DNA from 4 places in the Nonomuraea sp. bgisy101 genome. Region 2 is predicted to be linked to each of the others. Evidence: riboswitches for the same ligand, from Rfam matches in the RefSeq annotation. Region 2 holds a riboswitch; each other region holds the start of a gene.

Region 1 (5,364 bases), on a different contig from region 2:
GGAGCAGGTCGAGCGATCCATGGCATGGCTCGAAGCCCAGATCCATCGGCTGCGCCATCGATGACGCCCCGCCTGCCGCCGCGGCAGGCAGGTCACCACCGCACCGGCACTTCGGTCAGTTCGCCGCTCAGGACGTTGTTCCCTCAGCTCCTCCACCCCCGCAGTCGCCGTAGCGGGAAAACGGGCAGTGAGCTGGGAGAAGAGCACCTGCAGCTCGATCCGCGCCAGGGCGCTCCGATGCAGTGGCGCGGGCCGTGGCCGAATGTGCGGCGCGGTGCGGTCCGGGCCGGGCCCTCGGACACCGTCGCGTCGTGGCTGGCCGCGCCGGTGTTCAGGAGCACCGGTTCTCCCGCGCGTACGCGTACGCCTTCGATGTCGAGGTCGGTGCGGGCGTAGCGGGGGATGCCGCCGCCCTGGCCGGGCGCGCAGGATCTCCTCCACGGCTGGGTCGATGAGGGAGGGGTCGGCGACGAGCGCCTGCCGTCGGTTGGGGTCGGCAGGCAGCCACAGCGCCCATCCGCGACCTCGTCCACGGCCTCACGGCGGCCTCCCGCGAGGTCGCCGAGCGCAACCTGGCCGGACGCATCCCGCCGGGCCCATGGCGTTCGTGGGCGTCGCGCCTGCTACACACCCCCACCCTGGAAGCGGTCATCGCCTGGCTCGACGCGGGCAGGCCCGACCTGGCCGACCCCGCCGATTCAGCCGCGCGGATCGGCGAGGCCGTCCACGGCGTGATCGCCGCCGCACAGGGCGTGAGCCCGGACGAGTGAGCCGAGGCCCGGCGTGGCGTCCGCCGTGCGACTCGGCGTGGTGCCCGCCGTGCGGTTTGGCGTGGCATGCACCGTGCGGTTCGGGGTGGCGTCCGCCGTGCGACTCGGCGTGGCCCCCGCCGCTCAGCAGGGGGCGGCCATCCGCTGACCTGGGTAGCGGAAGAGGGAAGGAGGGGAGCGCATGGGAGGTCTCACCCGGCGGGAACAGTCCGTGGGTTCCGCCGCCGGCACGGTGGCCGGCCTCATCTGGGGCCTGGCCTTCCTGATACCGGTGCTGCTGCCCGGCTGGAGCCCGGTGGCCGTGACGGTCGGCAGGTACCTGGCCTACGGCCTGGTCTCCCTGGTGCTCTTCGCCTTCGGCGGGCGTGTTCTGTGGCGCCTGCTGCGGCGGCACTGGCGAGTGGCCCTGGCGTTCGCGCTGACGGGCAACGTCCTGTACTACCTGCTGCTCGTCGTCGGCATCGAGCTGGTCGGCGCGCCGGTCACCGACATCGTGATCGGCTGCATCCCCGTCACAGTGGCACTGCTCGGCAACGCGCTGTCGGGGGCCTACCGGTGGCGCTCGCTCGTCATGCCGGTGACGCTCGTGGCGATCGGCCTGACCGTGGTGAACGCGCTGGAGCTGGGTGGGGCCGCCCCCACCGAGGACCGGCCGCTCGGGCTGAAGGTGCTCGGCCTGCTGGCCGCCGTGGGCGCCGTCCTCCTGTGGACCTGGTACGGGCTGGCCAACGCGCGCTTCCTGAGCCGCCACCCCGAGGTGCCGGGCGGGGGCTGGTCCACGGTGATCGGCCTCGGCACGGGGGTCGTCACGCTGGCCGGCCTTCCTGTGGCCGCGCTGTCGGGCGAACTGTCGCCCGATTCCGGCCCGTCCGGGGAGAGTCCGGACCTGGCCGCGTTCGTCGTCGCCGTGCTCGTGCTGGGTGTCGTGGTGTCGTGGGCGGCCACGGGCCTGTGGAACGTCGCCTCGGCCCGGCTGTCGCCCACGGCCGCGGGCATGCTCATCAACGTCGAGACCGTGGCCGGGTTCGCCTACGTCTACGCGGCACGCGGCACATGGCCGCCGCTCGGCCAGGTCGTCGGGTTCGCCCTGATCCTCATCGGCGTGCTCAGGGTCGTCCGGCTGCCCACCACAGGGGGAAGACCGGCTGAGACCCGGTTCGGCCGCGCCGTTTTCCTCTGACGCGATGTCCTCTGGCGTGACGTTCCTCTGGCTCGACGGTCCTTTGACTCGACGCTCGTGAGCGCCGGGACGCCTGGATCGGCGACGCGGTGGCCGCGACGGACGCGGCGCGCCGCTGGACCGCATCGAAAGGGGTTCGACGGAGGGGGGACCTGGCCGGAGACGCCGGTCAGGGGCAGCCGGAGACGGGAGGGGAAGGTGTCCTGGACCCGCCGCGACCGGACGCGTGTCGTCGGGGGGGAAGGCCGGGGGAGGACACGGCACGTGCGGTGGGGGGAGGGGGCCCGCCGCTGGAAAGCGGGAGAGCCGAGGCGCCCCGCGTGGCGAGGGCCCTGACGGCGGCCGCCCCGGGTCCCGTGGTGGGCCCCCGTTACCAGGAGACGTGCCCGATGAGTCGTGGTTCGATCATCGGGCCGACCTGGCAACAGGGCCGGGGGAGTGCGGCGGAATCGTCAGCCCGAGTAGGTGGGGTAGCCGTAGCCGACGACCTGCGACGTGGGACGGACGCGCTGCTCGACGACGCCGTTGCCGGTGTTGCCCTCGATCGTGGAGATCGTGCCGTCGCCGTTGCCCTTCTCGACGAAACCGACGTGGTTGATGTCGTCGAGGCTCTTGCTGCCGCTCCAGGAGAAGAAGACGACCGCTCCGGGCTTGGGGGTCTGGCCCCAGCGCTTGTTGGCCTTGAACCACTTGGCGTGAGCCACGGTGTAGGCGTCCCAGCCGACCTGCGGACGGGCGCCGGTCTGCTCGCCGACCCAGGAGACGAACATCGCGCACCACGCGGCGTTGGCGTAGGCGGTGACGCTGCCGCCGTCCCTGGCGACGGTCTCCCTGGCGCGCTGCGAGTTGACGTACCAGTTCTGGAACTTGGTGCCGCCGCCCGCGGCGTTCTCCTTGATACCGATCTGCTTCTTGGCCTCGGCCAGAACCGCGGCAGCGCTCGGCATGGCCTTCGTCTGAGCCTTGCCGGCGGCGCTGACCCTGGCCGCGTCCTCCTTGGGCGCGCCTGCGAGGGCGGCTACCCGGGGGCTGTCGGCAAGCGGGAGCTTGTCGGCCTGAGCGATCTGGGTGGGTACGAGCGCGCCGGCGATGACGACTGCGCCCAGCGCGGCATGCGCGTAGTTGAGCTTGGGGGCACGGCTACGGCTGTGCTTTGCCATGTGAAGGGGAACTCCTTGCTAGCTTCCTGCCGCTTACCGGGTTAGCTGACGGGTTCGGACGCGAAGCTGCCCTACGGCACGATGTGCCGATTCACCCCAGAGAGATTGGGTCCCCGGTTCCGCGTGGTGCGGATTCAGCGGTCACAGGTGAACCTGTGATGATTGCAATGTCTGGCAATGTCCGGATTGCCCGGTTTATGCCTTGAGTGAGCCTAAGGTAATACATGAGGCAAGTAGCTTACAAATTGATAAAGGTCCGTCGATCATCTACGGTCAGGACATGTCGCCACAGGACCTGTTCAACAGGGGGCTGCGGGAAGACGGACACCGTCCGGACGAAGCCCGGCGATGGTATCTCCTGGCGATCGAATCGGGTCATCCCGCGGCCGCCCAGCGGGCGGCCTTCAACCTGGCGCTGATCGAGGACGAGAGCGGCCATCTCGACGAGGCTCGCCACTGGTACGGCAGGGCCGCCACACCCAGGGCGCAGTTCAACCTCGGCGTCCTGGAGGACTGCTGCGGCAACACCGAGGTCGCGCGCCGGTGGTACACCAAGGCTGTCGAATCGGGCCACCCGGAAGCGGCCCCGCGCGCCATGTTCAACCTGGGCCTGCTCGAGGACAGGGAGGGCAGGCCGGAGCGGGCCCGGGCCCACTTCCTCATGGCCGCGGGGTCGGGGCACGAGGAGGCCGCCGCCCGCGCTAGCGAGCGCCTAGCCTGATCCGCGCGTCCTCCAGCATCCGCATCATCGCCAGGCTCTCCTCCAACGGCATGATCGCGCTCTCCGTCCTGCCCTCGGCCAGTGCCAGCCGTACCTCGCGCACCTCTTCGGCGTAGCCGTTCATGGCCGGGTCAAGGACGAGTTCCTCGGGCTCGACGCCGGGCCCTGAGAGCAGGATCCGCTGCGGCGCCCAGAACGGCGCGGCGATGTCGGCCCGCAGCTCCGTCCCGACCACGGTCGCGGTGTTGGCCAGCGGGCTGAGCAGGGACGTGTCGAGCAGCGCCCGCGCCCCGCCCTCGTAGGTCAGCAGCGCCCCCACCTCGGCGTCGACGCCCGAGGGACCGAGCGATCCTGTGAGATGCGTCTCAGCCGGCTCGCCGAGCAGCAGCTGCGCCAGCCCGAACGGGTAGATCCCCAGGTCCAGCAGGACTCCGCCGCCCAGCGCGGGATCCCACAGCCGATGCCGCTCCTCGTACGGCATGACGAACCCGAACGACGCCTGCACAGAGCGCAGCGCCCCGAACCGCTCCTCGGTCAGCAGCCCTCTGATCAGCGGGTTGAAGCGCATCCACATCGCTTCCATGAGGAACACGCCAGCCTGCCTGGCCAGGTCCACCATCCGCTCGGCGTCGGCCAGGCTCGCCGTGAGAGGTTTCTCACACAGCACGGCCTTGCCCGCCGCGATGGCCGCCTCGGCCACCTCCAGGTGCTGGGCGTGCGGGGTGGCCACATAGACCACGTCCACCGCCGGGTCCTGGCACAGCTGCGCGTAGGAGCCGTAGGCCGACTCGGCCCCCAGCGTCGCCGCCAGCTCGGCGGCCCTGCCCTGGTCGCGGGAGCCCACGGCGGCGACCCGCATGCCGGGCTCCGCGGCGATGACCGCGCCGACCGTCCTGGCGATCCCGCCCGTGGCCGCGATTCCCCAACCCAAGTCACGCATGAGAGTCCTCTCTATCGGTGATCGATCTTCCCATCACCCCGGACACGCGTACGGCCCGCGCCCGGGGCGCAGGCCGTGGCCGACGGGCGGGTCAGCCCATCCAGTCGAAGGTGGCGGGGTCGGGACCGAGGCGCGTGCCCCTGTTCAGCGCGCCGATCGCCGCCATGTCCTCGGCGTCGAGGGTGAAGTCGAACACGTCGATGTTCTCCCTGATCCGCGAGGGGGTGACCGACTTGGGGATCACCACGTTGCCGAGCTGGATGTGCCAGCGCAGCACGATCTGGGCTGGCGACTTGCCGTGCTTGTGGCCCAGCGTGGCCAGCGCGGGGTCGTCGAGCAGCCCCCTGCCCTGGCCGAGCGGGCTCCACGCCTCTGTCAGGATGCCGTTGGCCTCGTGAAAGGCGCGCAGCTCCGCCTGAGGGAAGTGGGGGTGCAGCTCGATCTGGTTGATCGAGGGGACGATCTCCGTCTCGTTCATGAGCCGCTCGAGGGTCTCGATCGTGAAGTTCGAGACGCCGATCGCCCTGACCCTGCCCGCCCTGTAGAGCCGCTCCAGCGACTGCCACGCCTCGACGTACTTGTCCTGGGAAGGG
Region 2 (5,364 bases):
TCGGCTGGTCACAGCAGGCCCGGGTGCTGGCCGGCGATCGTTGGTGGCCGCTCGGTCTTTCCGCTCTTCTCGCCGGGCTCCTGGTCGCGGGCGCCTACGCCCTGGCGAGCCGCAGAGATCTCGCTGCCGCCTTCGTGGCCCCACGTCCCGGCCGGGCCACGGCGCCTTCGTGGCTGCGCTCGCCGTTCACGCTCGCGCTGAGGCTCCAGCAGGGGGCCATCGGCTGGTGGGGAGCCGCGTTCGTCACCGTGGGACTCGTCCTGGGCGGCATGACCGGTGGAATGTCGACCACCGCTCTCCCCATCTTCGCCGGGGCGGACTTCGGGCGGGCCTGGCTCAGCCTCATGGTGTTCACCGGGTCCCTCTACACCGGCGTCTTCGCGGTCCTGTCGGTTCTCCGGCTCCGGGCGGAGGAGGTGCGCGGCCGTCTCGGTCCAGTGCTGGCCGGGCCGACCGGCAGATCGACGTGGCTCGGGTCGTCCCTGCTGGTCTCCGCGCTCGCCGTGGTCGTCCTGCTGGCGGTGTACGGTCTCGCGCTCGGCGCCGGCGCCGCCGCGTCGAGCGGCGACCCCGCCCTCGCGGGCGAGGTCGTCCGGGCATGCCTGCTCCGCATCCCGGAGGTGCTGGTGCTGCTCGCCGTACCCGCCGCGCTGCTCGGGCTCGCCCCGCGGGCCATCAGCGCGGCCTGGGTCGTGCTCGTGTACAGCGCGTTCGTCCAGATCCTGGGGCCCTACTGGAGGGTGCAGGGATGGCTGGTGAACACGTCGGTGCTGTCCCACCTTCCCTGGCACCCGTTGGGGGCGTTCGCCCCGGTGGCCACGGTGGTCCTGGTCGCACTCGCCGCGGCGCTGACGGCCCTCGGTCTGTACGGCATGCGCCGCCGCGATCTCACCACGGGCTAGGCAGGGGATCGCCGCCGCCGAGGAGCCACAAGGTCGTCGCCGGCACGAACGCCGGACAGCCCCGGCGGGTCGGCGAGCGTCCATGGCTGTTCGATGGTCACGCGAGGGCGCCGTCGTCGAGCGCCCGCGCGGCTTCGACGGGCGCGTAGGCGGCGAGCGCGGCCACGAGGCGGCGGATCTCGTTCAGGGCCGTGCGTGGAAGACGAGCGAAGCGGGCGACGTCGAGCTCGTTGGCGATGGTGAGCACGGCGAAGTCGACGAGGTCGGCCTCATGGATCGGCGTGATGTCGCCGGTGAAGCGATCACGGACGGGAAGCGGTTGGCGCCCGAGGCCGCGGTAGGTGTGGGATCGGTTACAGGCGCCATAGAGATAGACGAGCGACTCGGCATCGGACCCGATGACGCGTTCGAGCCGTCGCCGCTCCGTCGTCGCCATGAGCGCGTGCGGGAACCCGTCGGTGCCGTAGGTCGCGTGGCAGATGGCGGCCAGCTGGGTGCGTGGCGCGGCGGACCACGCCACGGTGAGGGCGTGCACCCTGTGCAGGTGGGCGAGCAGCGTTCCACCTGGGTGGTCGAGCCGGTCGGCGCCCAGCGAGCGTTGCAGCGCGAAGGCACGACGGGCGGTCGTCCCGGTGGCGAGCCACGTCGACGCGCGGTCCGCGACGATGCGGGCGAGCTCATCGGGAGCATCACGAGCTACCAGGTGACCTGCGGCAGGCACCTGAGAGACCGTGACCGCAGGGTTGGCGGCGCGGAAGCGCTCCACCTCAGCGTCGATGAGCGGTGAGCGCGGCCCGCCACGAACGAGCAGGATCGGCAGCTCGATCTTCGCGGCTGTCGCCAGAAGCTCGGGACCGCGTTCGAGGATGTCCTCGACGAGCTCGGCGTGGATGTGGCGGAGGCCACGGGCATCGAGCCAGGCGCGAACCCGATCGGGATCGGGATCGGGTACGACGTCGACGAGTACCAACCCGGCGACATGTCGTGCCGCGCGTGGGTCGGCGAGGGACGCGATGGCGGCCAGCCCGCCGAGGGAGGCGCCGACCACGACGACCGGTGCCGGCTCTCGGCAGATCATCGCGGTCACGTCCTGCTCGATGGCCCGCAGCGTCGTTGCCCGTCCCGAGCTGTCGCCGTGACCGCGCAGGTCGAAGGCCACGGTCCGGAGCCCGGACAGGGCGAGCGCCGCCGCGACCGGCGTCCACACACCGCGACGTTCGGCGCCGGCGTGGAGCAGGATGACGGTCGGACCGATGCCGGTGGCCGTGCCTCGCAGCGTTACGTCTCCTCGGGCGAGGGTGACTTCGGTCATCGCTGGTCGGAGCCCGGCTCGTCCCGGCGCCTGCCGCCAGGGACGGCACCGAATCGTCGAGCGAGGCCCTCACGGGAGGCCGGAACCTCGTTCCCTCGCGACGTCGTGAGGTCGACCACAGGCATGTCCGCACCCCTTACCTTGAGCTGTCAAGGTACGATACGACCCGCTGCCTTGGCCGGTCAAGGTAAGGTTGGAGTCGTGGGGACACGCCGTACACGAAGACCGCCTGAAGAGGCTCGCCGGCTGATCCTCGACGCCGCGGCAGCGCTGCTCGCCGACGGAGGCGTCGCGGCGGTCCAGGTGCGTGCCGTCGCCGCCCGGGTCGGCATGACCGACGCCGGCGTGACACACCACTTCCAGAGCCGCGACAACCTGCTGCGCGAACTGCTTCGACACGGTGGACGCCAACTGAGAGCCGCTGTGCAGGACGTTCTCTCGTCGTGGCTGGAGCAGGGCGCCGACCTCCTGGAGCTCGTCGAGTCACTCGCAGGTCTGTACCGGCAGGGCTACGGCGAGCTGGCGGTCGCGCTGCATGCTGCGGGCTGGCGAGAGCATGGCGACGGGATGCTGAACCCGCTTGTCGACGCACTCCACAGGCTCCGGCCGTCCGCGGCTTCGATCGAGGACACGCGGCTCGCGGTCGCGGCCCTCCACCAAGCGATGGCGATGGAGCCTCTCTACGGGAGTGCCTTCCGCCGCAGCGCCGGCCTCACCGGCGTCGCGGCGAGCGACCCGACCGCGCAGCTGCGCTGGTGGACGCGCCAACTCCACCTCGCGCTCGACCTCGAACCGTCCCCGCTCCGACATGACCGGGGACGCTGAGTCAACGGACGCGGCTGGGGCGCGGATCGAGCCGGTTCCGCCTGCTGGCGGTCGGTGTCGCACCTTGCCGGCTCGGTGCTGCGATCACCGCGCGTACAAGCTCATCGTGAAGGCCGACTGGGACAACATCTGGAACGACGGCTGGGGGTCGATCGCCGACGCGTAGCGGATCGGGCAGGAGCGAGTGTGGAGTATTTGCCCCTTTTGTGCAGTTTGGCTATTTTTAGTGCATTGTGCAGCGAGCCGTCGACTCGTCCGTTGCCATTGCATTGCCCGGACCGCGCGTCTCCTGAGGCTCATCCGCAGGACGACACTCGGCCGCCGAATCCGTATCCACGGAACCGGGGACCCACTTCCCTTGGGGTGAATCGAACGCCGGCTCAGCCGCGTCCGTAGGGCACTTCCCAGCCCGAACCCGTCAGCTAACCCGGTAGGCGGCATGGAAGCTAGGAGCACAACCCCTTCATGCCCACGTACCTCAAGAACCGGCTGGGCCGCGCGCTGCTCGGCGTCGCCATCACCGCAGGCGCCGTGACCGCCGTCGCCCCTGTCGCACAGGCCGCCCCACCGGCCGGTTCGGTCGTTTCACCGGCCCCCCGTGCCCACGTTCCCGCCCCCTCCGCTGACGCCCCCGCGGTGCTCGGCCGTGCCGCCCATGTGATCGACGCCAAGACCAGCAAGGTCTACTTCAGCAAGAAGGCCGATCTTCGGGTCCCGGTGGCCAGCATTACCAAGGTGATGACCGCCTACACCGTGTTGAAGCAGGCCAAGCCGACCGACGTGGTCGAGGTCACCGCCAAGGACGTGCGTTACGCGTCGAGGGGCGGCGCCTCGGTGGCGTACCTGCGCGCCGGTGACCGGCTCACCGTGGAGGACCTGCTGTACGCCCTGATGCTGCCCTCCGGCGCGGACGCCGCCCACGCGCTCGCCCGCACGTACGGGCCTGGTGTCGACGCGTTCACGGCGAAGATGAACGCCAACGCCCGCGAGCTCGCCATGAAGGACACGCTGTACGTCAACGTCGACGGGATGCCCACCAAGGGCGGCGGCTACTCCACCGCACGCGACCAGGTGCGGCTCGCCCAGGCGGCGCTGAACAACCAGTTGATCAAGAAGGTCGGCTCCACCCGGCACCGCTCGATCCCTGAGACGGCGGAGCACCGCGCCTACTCCTGGCGGAACACGAATCGCCTCCTCCGCACGCCGGGCACCATCGGCCTGAAGACCGGATTCACGCGCGCCGCGGGCTACACCCTCGCCTTCGCCGCCGACCGGGACGGCCGTCAGCTGGTCGGCGTGCTTCTGGGAGAGAGCAGCTCCAGCCGCCGCTTCGAGACCGCTCAGGCGCTCCTCGACTGGGCGGCGACCAGCAGGCAACCCTGACAACTCGACAGCAGCTTAACCGGCGGCCTGCAGCTGGAATTGCAGGTCGGAGGCGCCTGGCGACTCCAGGACCGAGACCGCGATCAGGCCGGCGGCTGCGGCAAGGCTCTCGAATCCTGAGCGGGTGTACCAGTGCAGTACCCAGGGGCGGTCCACGACGGTGCTCTCGCCGTCGCGGCACCGCTCGTAGCGCAACACCGTCGTCTGCGTCCGCGCGGAATCGCTACGCTCCTCGGACACCACCGAGACCCGCAACTCTGCACCGTCGTCCGCTGTAGCGGTGCGCACCCGGCCGATCCGTTCGGCAGGTGTGGGCGATGGGACGAACAGCGGCACCAGGGCGGTGCCGCCCACGGCGAGATGGTCGCGGATGCGGTGAAGGGCGGCCAGAGCGATGGAGTCGTCGGGGAGCAGGTTGAAAGTCGGCCCGGCAAGAAAGATCGCACGGTAGCGGCGTGGCAGATCGAGCGCCTCCATGCGCTGGTGGTAGACGACGACATCGACGCCTTGCTTCCGCGCCCGGTGACGGCACCGCTGCAGCATGTCCGCCGAGGAGTCGACACCCTCGACGTCGAGGCCGCGCCGACGCAGGTCGAGCAATGGATCGCCGTCCCCGCACCCCAGCTCCAGAGCCGGGGAACCAGCCTCTTGGACGAACGCCGCGTAGGGCTCTGGATCTTGGGCCACGGACTTCAGCGGCCCGTATAACTCGGCGACGATGCCTGTATAGAAATCAGCAGGATGCACGCCCGCACCTTACGCTTCAGCCGAATGCCCGGCGACATCATTTCCGGCGTCTCGCCACCCGCTCACCACGACGACGTCTCAGTGTTCGTGGTCGCGCGGGTTTGCGTTCGAGCGCGCTCGAAACCATAGCGTTCTCGCCATGACGACACAGACCTGGATCATCACCGGCGCGTCCCGCGGTTTCGGGCGCGCACT
Region 3 (5,364 bases), on a different contig from region 2:
CGGAACCCGAGCCCATCGAGGCTCCCGAGGATGAGCTGAAGCGGAAGTTCCGCGAGGCGCTGGAGCGCAAGAACAACGCGCACGCAGACTCGGTTGCGGGCGGCAAGGGAAAGGATCCCTCGAAGATTCACGGCGCCCACGGTCCCGCCTCGAGCAAGCGGACCTTCCGTCGTAAGAGCGGCGGCTGACGCCTCAGGTTCCAGGGAGGGTACGGCGCATGCCGTACCCTCCCTCTCTTTGTGTTGCCTGAAACGATTCACCATCGAGTTGAGCTGCGGTGATGTGGTTCGGCGATAAATATGAGAAACATTCTCAATTGCCGCGTGGCGGAATAGCCTTGCCACTCGGATGGGCTTTTTCGCTCCTCTGGCTATAAATATCCATAACCGTGATCTCGCCCTTTTTCGGGGCGGCACGTGCTCCTCCTACGCTGTCCCGGTCAGCGCGATGGTGAGGGAGGGTTCGTGCTGGGACTCGATGACTGCCTGGCCGAGGTCATGGCCATACCCGGCGCCCTCGACGCGATGGTGGTCGACCACATCAGCGGCATGGCGGTGGCCGCGAGTGGAAGCGAGGGCCTCGACGTCGAACGGTCGGCGGCGGCGCTGAGCGAGGCGCTGCGCCACACGACGGACGGGCTCGCCCAGAGCTCCCCGGATGGAACGATCCGCGTCGACGAGATGCTCGTCACCACTGACAAGGGCCACCACCTGGTGCGCCACCTGGTGTCGCCGTTCGAGGGGCCGCTGGTCCTCTACGTGCGGCTGGACAAGGAGCGAGCCAACCTCGCCCTTGCCCGCTACCGACTGCAGGCCATCTCAGGACAGTTGACCAAGTGACATGCCGGTACTGGACACGCTGCTCGCCGGGCTGGCGAGGCAACGCTCGACGGGCGCCCTGCGGGTGGGGCGGGCGGGCACGATCTTCATGGACGCCGGACGGGTCACCTACATGGAGTGCGCGGACACACCGAGGGCCGAGGACGTGCTGATCGCCAGCGGCAGGGTCTCGGCTCCCGCGCTGCGCAGGGCCCAGCGAGAGGGCGGCGGCGCGCGCCTGGTCGAGGACGGCATGGTCACCAAGGGCGAGCTGCAGCACTGCGTGCTCGGCGCGGTGCTCGACGCGGCCTACTTCCTGTTGCCCGTCACCGGGACCAGGCCCAAGTTCCGGCCGGGGGAGCGGCACTGGCTGGGCTCCCACTGGTACTTCGAGGTCGAGGAGATCGTCCGCGAGTGCGGGCGGAGGAGGGCTCAGTTGACGGGGATCTGGCCGTCGGCCGACGTGGACACAGCGCCCGTGGCACCGGTCAGGCGGCTGCCCGGCCATCGCGTCGTGCTGAACGACCTGCAGTGGGAGATCCTCGTCCACGCCGACCGCGCGGCCACCCCACTGGAACTGGCGATGAAGCTCGGCAGACCCGGTTACGCGACGCTGCTGGCCGTACGCCGCCTTGCCGCGGCGGGGCTGCTCGCACGTTCGGAGGGCATGCCGCCGCCGCTGCCCAGGCGGCTCGGCCGGGACGAGGAGTCGCGGCCGCGGCCCGACCCCGACGCTCCTGCCCTGCCACTCGGGCCCGTGGTGACCGCGGACCCGACCGACATCAACCTGCTGATCCGGCTGAAGAAGGCGCTGGAGGAGCTGTCGTGAGGTTCCCCTCACTCAGAAGGAGGCCACCGGTGGAGCTGCGGGACGAGGTGCTGAGAGAGATGGTGCTCCTGCGTGAACGCACTCCCGACGTCAGCGGGAGCATCGCCTGCAGCGTGGACGGGCTGACCATCGCCAGCGACCTGACGGGCGGCAACGTCGAGCAGACGGCGGCGCTCTCGGCGGCCCTCCTCGCGCTCAGCAAGCGCATGGCCATCCTGGCAGGCAAGGGCGCCCTGGAGGAAACCCTCATCTCGGGCACCGCGGGCTTCGCCGCCTTCTACGCGGCCGGCCCCACGATCGTCCTCACAGTCCTGGCCGACCCTGGCACCAACCTGGGGCTGCTGCGGCTGGAGGGTCGCAAGACGGCGGCGAGTGTTGCCGCCATCGCATCGCGAAAGTGACTCACATCCACACGGAGGAACGCATGGCGAGCATGGACGTCTCCCTCAAGGAGATGATGGCGATCGACGGCGCTCTCGGCGCCGTCGTGGTCGACTACGGCAGCGGCATGGCCCTGGGCGCCCTCGGCGGCTCCAAGGACCTGGACCTGCAGGTGGCCGCCGCGGGCAACACCGAGGTCGTCAAGGCCAAGATGCGCACGATGGACTCCCTCGGCCTCAAGGACACCATCGAGGACATTCTCATCACGCTGACCGGCCAGTACCACATCATCAGGCCGATGACCGGCAGGGGCGGCAAGGGACTGTTCCTTTACCTCGCGCTGGACCGCGGCAGGGCGAACCTGGCGATGGCGCGGCACCAGCTGCGCTCGATCGAGGAGAAGCTCGAGGTCTGACGGACCGCGCCCCGTGTCCGCGGCGCGGCGGACACGGGGCGTGCCGTACGGCCTGGGCCGCGCCCCTCGCGCCGTGCCGAATCCGGCGTTCGACCATGACTCTTCCATGATTTTTGACTTCTGATCGATTTACCATGCCGGACCCCGTGAAACCCGTTGTTTCGCAGGGGTTTTCGTGTCTTCTGGGCCTGTCGATTCGTGACGATAAAAGGTAGATCTTCTTTCCGATTCATGGCTTTGCTTTTGCCTTTGGGGTGGTTTGCGCCTAGAGTCCATTGCGTTACCGACCGGTGACGTGCCCTTCACAAGGAAGAGCAGGCTGGTCGGCGCCGAATCCCGCGAACGCGGGAACCGGGGACCCATCTCTTTGGGGTGAATCCGGCCCAGTGCCGGTAGGGCATCTCCACGCCCGAACCCGTCAGCTAACCCGGTAGGCGAGATGGAGAGGACCACACTCGTGTACTACCACCCCCCAAACTGAGCGGCGCTTTCCCCCGCTTCTTCGCGCTCTCCTTTGCGTAGCGACTGTTAGGCCCATGCCCGGCTACGCCTTTGCCTGATCTTCATTCGAGCGCGGACTGCCCATTCCCTCGCACAAAGGACTTTCATGACCCGCCGCTTTGGCATGCGCGTTTCCGCCCTGCTCGTCACCACCGCCCTCGCCGTAGGCACCGGTGCCGCCGCCGCTCTCGCCGAGCCCTCTGGGCCCGACATCAGCCAGGTCACCCAGCAGCGGACCCTCCTCCAGGGGTCCACCACCGCCTCCTACTACTGGGACGACGCCTCCGGCCGCGCCGGTGACACCGGCCTGCCCGCCAGTGGCATTCCGATGCGCAAGGGTCTGATCGCCAGCCCGAGCTGGCCCCTCATGACCGAGGGCTACGTCGTCTACAAGGGCAAGAAGGCCCCCTTCTTCGTCGGCGACCGCGGTCCCGGCAACCCCTCGAACAACGGCATCATGCTCGACCTCGACGCCAAGACCTTCGCCGAGCTCACCGGCGGCAGGTTCAACTCCGACACGCTGGGCGTGGACGGCATCGGCGGCGAGGGGCACATCAAGATCCAGTACGTCATCACCAAGTGGGGCAACGGCGTGGGCAAGAAGAACCACCCCGTCGCCTTCTCCACCGGTGCGTGGAGCCGTAAGGACAGGAACCCGGCCAAGCCGCCGGTCGACCTCCTCGCCCTCGCCAAGGCGAAGAAGGCCGAGGAGGCCAAGAAGGCCGAGGCCAAGCGGATCGCCGCGGTGAAGGCCGAGGAAGAGGCGCAGGGCGGCGCGTCCGTCCAGCCCGCCTCGTTCGACACGGGCGCCGCCACCACCACCGCCGCCCGTACCGAGACCACGGACGAGAACGGCCACACCGGTACCGCTCTCGCCCTCATCGGCGGTCTGGCGATCGTCGGTGGCGTCGGCTACCTGGGCCGCGGCCACCTGCGCAAGGTCGTCTCCCGCTAGGCCTTGCCGCCGCGCGAAACAGAATGGGATTCTGTTTCGCGTGACGCTCAAGGCGCATGCCAACGGTATCGAGATCGCCTACGACACCTTCGGCACCCCCCGTGACAGGCCCCTCCTGCTGATCATGGGACTCGGATCCCAGCTGGTCCACTGGGACGACGAGTTCTGCGAACTGCTCGCCGGGAGGGGCCACCACGTCGTCAGGTACGACAACCGCGACGTGGGGCTCTCCACCCATTTCTCCGAGGCGGGCGTGCCCGACCTCACCCCGGGCGCGGCGGCGCCCTACCTGCTGAGCGACATGGCCGACGACGCGGCCGGCCTGATGGACGCCCTCGGCTGGCCCGCGGCCCACGTGCTGGGCGTCTCGATGGGCGGCATGATCGCTCAGGCGCTCGCCATCGCGCATCCCGGCAGGGTGCTCACGCTCACCTCCATCATGTCGACCCCCAGCCCCGACGCGGGGCCGCCCACCCCCGAGGCGACGGCCGCGCTGTTCTCCGCTCCCGCTCCCGACCGGCAGGCCGCGATCGAGCGGGCCCTGGAGGTCTGGACGGTGATCGGCTCACCCGGTTACGAGCTCGACCGCGAGCGGATCGCGAAGCTCGCGGGCCTGGCCTACGACCGCGACTACGATCCCGCGGGGACCACCAGGCAGCTGGCCGCCATCCTGGCCTCGGGCGACCGTACCGAGGGGTTGGGCCGCCTGCGGATGCCCGCCCTGGTGGTCCACGGCGAGGCCGACGTGCTGGTGCAGGTCTCCGGCGGCAGGGCCACGGCCGCCGCGATCCCCGGCGCGCGGCTGATGACCTTCCCCGGCATGGGCCACGATCTGCCCCGCCCGCTGTGGGAGCAGATCATGGACGCCGTCACAGATCTTCAAGAGCGCTCTTCAGTCGCCGCAGCAGACTGAGGTCGGCCGGCTCGTGCCGCACCTCGGTGCCGGGGGGCTTGGCGACGCGCTTGGGCAGCCCTCGCTCGCGGCGGGGCTTCACCAGCAGGTCGGCCGCCGCCAGCTCCCGTACGGCGAGCAGCACGGTGTACGCCGTCGTGTCCAGCCGCCTGGCGAGCTGGAGCGGCGTCGCGCTGCCGTCGGCGTGGACCAGGATCTCCCACTGGCGGTCGGTGAGCGTGACGCGCTCGCCCGGCAGGCGGGGGACGGGCACCACGGGCGCGGCGTCGAGCTCGTCCGAGGGCCAGACGTCGTCCAGCTCCGTGCTCCTGCGCCCGCACTCGGCGATGAGCTCGTCGACCTCGAAGTGCCAGTGCGGGCCCAGCCAGTGGCGCTCGCTCGGCTGGAACTTGGGCCTGGTGTTGTCGATCCCGAACAGCACGAGCGCGGCGTCGAGCACGACCCTGCGCAGATGCTCGGCCAGCTCCTCGCGCGTCAGCAGGCCCTCGCCGAACAGCGGCTCACCGCCCTCGCGGCGCGCCACGGCCCTGTCCAGGTCGGCGGGGGTCACCC
Region 4 (5,364 bases), on a different contig from region 2:
TCCGGCCGTCAGCGTGATGAAGGTGCCGCCGTCGCGTAGAGCGTTCAGCCCCGCGAGGCCGGTCACCGCGGCGTCGATCACGGCGTCCACCCCGTGGGGCACCCGCCGCCTGACGCCCTCCCCGAGGTCCTCCTCGCGCGGGACGAACCATTCCGCACCGAAGCCCCGCACCAGTTCCTCGTCGTCCCTCCCGGCCGCGCCCACCACCCGCAGGCCGCGGGCGGTCGCGAGCTCCACCGCGAACCCGCCGACCGCGCCGGCGGCGCCTGTGACGAGCACGGTCCTGCCCTGGTCCAGCCGCGCCCTGTCGAGCGCCTGCCACGCGGTCAGCGTGTTGAGCGGCAGCGTGGCCGCCTCGACGGCGGAGATCCCCTGCGGCGCGGGCGCGACCGCGTGGGCGTCGACCACCACGTACTCCGCCTGCGCCTTGGTCGGCAGCTCCAGCCGGCCGACGAGGGCGATCACCTCCTGGCCGGGCGTGAAGGCCACGTCCTCGCCGACCTGGTCGATCACGCCTGCCGCGTCGAAGCCGAGCCCGTAGGAGGCGAGCCTGCGGGCGACGCCGTAGTCGACGAGGGTTCCCGCCGCGACCGCGAGGTCGAACAGGTTCACCCCCGCCGCCGCCACCTTGATTCGCACCTGGCCGCTGCCCGCCTGAGGGATCGGAGCCTCGATGAGCTCGGGCGAGCCTGAACCGCCGATGAGCGCACGCATTGTCGTCATGCCGCCGACCCTAGGGAGAGCTGCTCTCTTCTGGTAAGAAGGCACCTGGAAGTGCGTAACCCACCCGAAGGAGCCCCGTTGGCGACCATGACGGCGGCCGAGCGCCGCGCCGAGGCCAAGCAGGCTTATGACGCCTATATCGCGCAGTGCCCTTCAAGGAAGCTGCTCGACGCGCTTAGTGACAAATGGGTCAGTCTGGTGCTCACGGCTCTCGCCAATGGGCCGCTGCGTTACAGCGATCTCGCCAGGACGGTGGCGGGTGTGAGTCAGAAGATGCTGACCCAGACGCTTCGCGGACTGGAAAGGGACGGCCTGGCCTCCAGAACGGTGACCGCCTCGGTGCCGGTGCGGGTCGATTATCGGCTGACGCCACTCGGAACGAGCCTGCTGCCACTCATGGCGGCGATCAAGGAATGGGCCGAGAGTCACATCGAGGATGTCGAGCTCCCCCGCGAACACTATGACGCCCAACGGGACGGCGAACAATCGGGGCGAAATTCCGGATAAGGACAGTTTCCTGTTAGGCGGTTGTGGACCGTTCTACGCACCACACGCCATGCGAGTTCTTCATATAGAAACGATCAAGTCAATAGCCGCCGTCAAGCGCCGCACGAATCGACCTTGACGACCTTTCCCGTATGCGTTTACCGTCTGCGAGACGAGCAGCTTGCTCGGGCCGAGACGTCGCCGAGTTGTGCTGTTGGGGGGAGGGCTCCCGATGGATGTGCTCACCGACGACGGAGTCGTGCTGAGCCAGGACGACCTGGAACTCCTGGCGGAGTTGGCCAAGGGCGTCACGGTCGACCGCGTGGGCAGGACGCTGGAGATCAGCGGTCGCACGGTCCGCCGCCGCCTGCGGGTCATCTGCGACAGGATCGGCGTCGCCACGGCGATCGAGGCGGTGGCCTGGGCGGCGCGCCGAAGACTCATCTAGCCGGCGCGGTTGCGTCTCGCGTACGGCCTCCATCCGGTTCCGGCGCGAGCGGCTCCCGGCTACTAGTCGGCGATGCGGACGGCTCCCGCGAAGGGCCTGTTGCCGATCGTGGCGATCCGGACGACGTCGCCGGTCTGGGGCGCGTGCACCATCATCCCGCCGCCGATGTAGATGCCCACGTGGTGCAGGTCGCTGTAGAAGAAGACCAGGTCACCCGGGCGCAGCTCCTCGCGCGTGATGTGCGTGCCCGCGGTCCACTGGTCGCCGGTGTAGTGCGGCAGGCTGATGCCGACGCGCTGGTAGGCGGCCATGACCAGCCCCGAGCAGTCGTAGGAGCCGGGACCTTCGGCCCCCCACACGTACGGCTTGAGCTGCTGCGTCAGCGCCCAGCGCGCGGCCTCCGCCGCCTTGCCGCTGCCGATGATCGGCAGGTTGACCTTGGTGGCGCGGGTGCCGGGCCGTCCCGCCTCGCCGATCGCCCGCCTGAACAGGCTGCTCTCGACCTTGGCCACCATCGAGGTGATCTTGTCCCGCTTGCCGCCGAGGTCGTCGACGAGCTTCTGGACCTCCGCCAGGCGCGTCTTGGCCGTCGCCCTGGCCTTCTCCGCGGCGGCGATGGACTCGGCGAGTTCCTTGACCTCCTGGCCCTGCTGCTGGTTGATGGCGAAGGAGGTGGCGGCGGCGTCGAGGAAGGCGCCGGGATCGGTCGCGTTGGCGAAGGCGAGGCCGTCGGTGAAACCGCCGGACATGTAGGTGCTCTCGGCCAGGAGGGTGGCCCTGGCGCGCTTGGCTGCCAGATCGGCTTCGCTGGTGGCCAGGATCTTCTTGGCGTTGTCCGCGGACTTCTTGACGCTCTTGAGCTTCTCGCGCTGCCCGTTGTACTGCTCGGTGAGCGTCTCGATGTCGTTGTGGAGCTTCTCGACCTGCTTGGAGAGCTCCCTGAGCGACGGCTTGGGGTCGGCCATGGCCGAGCCGAGAGGCGTGGTGAGGACCAGAACGGCCATCGCGGCGCCCAGGATCGCGAACCGCTTCTGGCGGGAACCGGGTTCGTGGGGGCGGGCGTGCTCGCCCGCCGACTCCCCTTCGCGGATGCGCCTGCGCTTCACCAACCAGCTCCTCTCGTAGTCGCCGACCGGGTTAGCTGACGGGTTCGGGCCGGAGCAGCCCTACCGAGCCCGAGCTCGGATTCACCCCTTGACGGCTGGGCGGCCGCCGGCGGGTCCCCGGCTCCCCTTGTGGGGGATTAGGCGTGTCTCCACGCCTGGCCGCGTGGGGGACATCGTCGGTGGACACTAGTGCAAGCAAGGTTCGTGCTCAACCAGAACTGCCAATCCAGTAGAGGATGCGCATCCAAAGGATCACGGGTAGATCACGCAAAAGCCCGATCGACCAGGGGATTGCAAAGCCTTTACTGAGTTTCGCGAAGGTTTGTCGGGTTTGTCGTGCAGAGATGCATAGCGTGCCCGCCTCGCTACAGTGCGTCATGTGACGGTAGTTAAGGGTGGGCCGAAACGAGCTAGGTACGCTGAAGGGCCATGGAGCAGGTCGTCGAGCGCACAATGCAGGACACCGAGATCGTCGTACGGCGAGCCCGCACGCCGGACGTCAGGTCGATCAGGCGCCTGGTCGACATCTACGCGGGCGCGGGCCGCAAGCTGCTGGAAAAGGCCACGGTCACGCTGTACGAGGACGTCCAGGAGTTCTGGGTCGCCGAGCGCGGCGGCCAGGTCGTCGGCTGCGGCGCGCTCCATGTGCTCTGGGAGGACCTCGCCGAAATTCGCACGGTCGCGGTCGACCCCGCCGTCAAAGGTTCAGGCATCGGTCACCGTATTGTTACCGCGCTGGTGGGAACGGCCCGTGACCTGGGGCTCCGCAGGGTCTTCTGCCTGACGTTCGAGGTCGACTTCTTCGCCCGGCACGGCTTCGTCCCGATCCAGGGAACACCGGTGTCACCCGAGGTCTACGCCGAGTTGCTGGCCTCCTACGACGAGGGTGTGGCCGAGTTTCTGGATCTGGAGCATGTCAAGCCCAACACCCTTGGCAACACCAGGATGCTGCTCCATCTGGAAGCAGTTGACTATGGCGTTGACCAAGAGGAAAGGTGATTGTTGATACTCATGTCGATACGTTGGGCAACAGCAAGCATGTGTCCTGACATGTGCCACATGCGCCATCGAAGCGAGGTGACACGGTGAGCACCGGACAGCCGCCGTATCCGCAGGATCAACCTGATGACAATTCCGGATACGGTCAGCAGAACGCAGGACGCCCGGGCGAGCAGCCCGATCCTGACGTGACGATCGTGGGCTACCGCCATGAAGGCGGCGGCTACGGTCAGCCGTCCCAGGGCCAGCCCGACTACGGCCAGCAGCAGGGCTACGGCCAGCAGCAGCAGGGCTATGGTCAGCAGGGCTACAGCCAGCCCGGCTACGGCCAGCAGCAGGGCTACGGCCAGCAGGCCGCGTCCTCGGGTCAGCAGCCCGGCTACGGCCAGCAGCAGCCCTCCTACGGCCAGCAGCCCGGCTACGGGCAGCAGGCCCCTTCCTCGGGGCAGCAGCCCTACGGCCAGCCTGACTACGGCCAGCAGCAGCCCGGCTATGGGCAGCAGCAGCCCTCCTACGGTCAGCAGCCCGGCTATGGGCAGCAGCAGCCGTCCTCGGGCCAGCAGCCTTCCTACGGTCAGCCCGACTACGGGCAGCAGCAGGGCTACGGTCAGCAGGCATCCTCGGGCCAGCCGCCCGAGTACGGCCAGCCCGGCCACGGCCAGCAGCAGCCCGGCTATGGGCAGCAGCAGCCTGGTTACGGCCAGCAGCCCGGCTACGGGCAGCAGCAGCCGTCCTCGGGCCAGCAGCCTTCCTACGGTCAGCCCGACTACGGCCAGCAGGGCCAGTCGCAGCCCGGCTACGGCCAGCAGTCCCCGTACGGCCAGCAGCAGCCCTACGCCCAGCCCGGCTACGGCCAGCAGCAGCCCGCGTACGGGCAGCCCGGCTACGGCCAGCCCTACGGGGCGCCGGCAGGGGTGCAGCCGCCCGGCGCGCCCGCCCCGCTCGCCGAGTGGTGGCAGCGCCTGGTCGCCCGCATCGTCGACGGTGTGATCTTCGGGATCTTCTGGTTCGTGCTGGGTCTCATCCTCGCCATCTTCTTCGTGGCCAGCTACAACCTCAGCACCGGTGCGACGAGCGGGCTGAGCGGGTTCGCGGCGTCGGCGATTGCGGCGGTCCTGGCGACGCTGTTCTACGTTGGCTACGAGTACCTGATGACCAAGGCCAAGGGGCAGACGCTGGGCAAGATGGTCATGGGCATCAAGATCGTCCCGGTTGGCGGTGCTCTGACTCCGGGCGGACTGTCCGGCGATGCCGCGCTCAAGCGGGCGGGTGTCACCTGGGGCGGCGTCATTCTTCAGGTGGTGCCGGTGGTGGGCGGTCTTCTCTCGTTCGCCGCGATCGGTGTCAACGCCGCTTCCCAGCTCTGGGACAAGCCGCTGCAGCAGACCTTCGCCGACAAGGTCGGCGGAACCGTGGTCGTGAAGATCAAGTAAGCGGACACTTAAAAAACGGGGGCCGGCTGGACGCCGGCCCCCGTTTTCGCGTCTTGGCCCTGTAATCGCCGTCGGCGGGCGTACAGAATGGGCCTTATGGTCGCGCCGCCGCCGGGAGTGCGGGCCGTACCGGCTGATTGGTGGGAACGGCTCGTCGCGCGAAGCATTG

Evidence for each region. Region 2 has a riboswitch for cyclic di-AMP ahead of AC3EO4_RS34415 (D-alanyl-D-alanine carboxypeptidase family protein). Riboswitches for the same ligand answer to the same signal wherever they lie in the genome.
Region 1: another riboswitch for cyclic di-AMP. It lies ahead of AC3EO4_RS51050 (CHAP domain-containing protein); the one in region 2 lies ahead of AC3EO4_RS34415 (D-alanyl-D-alanine carboxypeptidase family protein).
Region 3: another riboswitch for cyclic di-AMP. It lies ahead of AC3EO4_RS34790 (hypothetical protein); the one in region 2 lies ahead of AC3EO4_RS34415 (D-alanyl-D-alanine carboxypeptidase family protein).
Region 4: another riboswitch for cyclic di-AMP. It lies ahead of AC3EO4_RS07380 (C40 family peptidase); the one in region 2 lies ahead of AC3EO4_RS34415 (D-alanyl-D-alanine carboxypeptidase family protein).

What each region holds. Positions count from the first base shown of each region.
Region 1 is NZ_JBYITD010000053.1:28,489-33,852, reverse strand. It holds gene AC3EO4_RS51060 (hypothetical protein) at 1-64, shown strand, start outside; gene AC3EO4_RS51055 (DMT family transporter) at 952-1,950, shown strand; gene AC3EO4_RS51050 (CHAP domain-containing protein) at 2,403-3,110, opposite strand; cyclic di-AMP (ydaO/yuaA leader) riboswitch at 3,126-3,260, opposite strand; gene AC3EO4_RS51045 (tetratricopeptide repeat protein) at 3,391-3,831, shown strand; gene AC3EO4_RS51040 (Gfo/Idh/MocA family protein) at 3,812-4,771, opposite strand; gene AC3EO4_RS51035 (aldo/keto reductase) at 4,863-5,364, opposite strand, start outside.
Region 2 is NZ_JBYITD010000021.1:158,011-163,374, forward strand. It holds gene AC3EO4_RS34400 (ABC transporter permease) at 1-902, shown strand, start outside; gene AC3EO4_RS34405 (alpha/beta fold hydrolase) at 1,000-2,214, opposite strand; gene AC3EO4_RS34410 (TetR family transcriptional regulator) at 2,416-3,039, shown strand; cyclic di-AMP (ydaO/yuaA leader) riboswitch at 3,349-3,491, shown strand; gene AC3EO4_RS34415 (D-alanyl-D-alanine carboxypeptidase family protein) at 3,505-4,422, shown strand; gene AC3EO4_RS34420 (class I SAM-dependent methyltransferase) at 4,438-5,169, opposite strand; gene AC3EO4_RS34425 (SDR family NAD(P)-dependent oxidoreductase) at 5,309-5,364, shown strand, end outside.
Region 3 is NZ_JBYITD010000022.1:18,630-23,993, forward strand. It holds gene AC3EO4_RS34765 (DUF5302 domain-containing protein) at 1-188, shown strand, start outside; gene AC3EO4_RS34770 (roadblock/LC7 domain-containing protein) at 465-839, shown strand; gene AC3EO4_RS34775 (hypothetical protein) at 841-1,647, shown strand; gene AC3EO4_RS34780 (roadblock/LC7 domain-containing protein) at 1,677-2,048, shown strand; gene AC3EO4_RS34785 (hypothetical protein) at 2,072-2,443, shown strand; cyclic di-AMP (ydaO/yuaA leader) riboswitch at 2,761-2,895, shown strand; gene AC3EO4_RS34790 (hypothetical protein) at 3,051-3,899, shown strand; gene AC3EO4_RS34795 (alpha/beta fold hydrolase) at 3,940-4,812, shown strand; gene AC3EO4_RS34800 (hypothetical protein) at 4,769-5,364, opposite strand, start outside.
Region 4 is NZ_JBYITD010000003.1:244,622-249,985, reverse strand. It holds gene AC3EO4_RS07395 (NADP-dependent oxidoreductase) at 1-723, opposite strand, end outside; gene AC3EO4_RS07390 (winged helix-turn-helix transcriptional regulator) at 811-1,230, shown strand; gene AC3EO4_RS07385 (LuxR C-terminal-related transcriptional regulator) at 1,442-1,657, shown strand; gene AC3EO4_RS07380 (C40 family peptidase) at 1,720-2,763, opposite strand; cyclic di-AMP (ydaO/yuaA leader) riboswitch at 2,769-2,917, opposite strand; gene AC3EO4_RS07375 (amino-acid N-acetyltransferase) at 3,193-3,762, shown strand; gene AC3EO4_RS07370 (RDD family protein) at 3,849-5,195, shown strand; gene AC3EO4_RS07365 (RDD family protein) at 5,292-5,364, shown strand, end outside.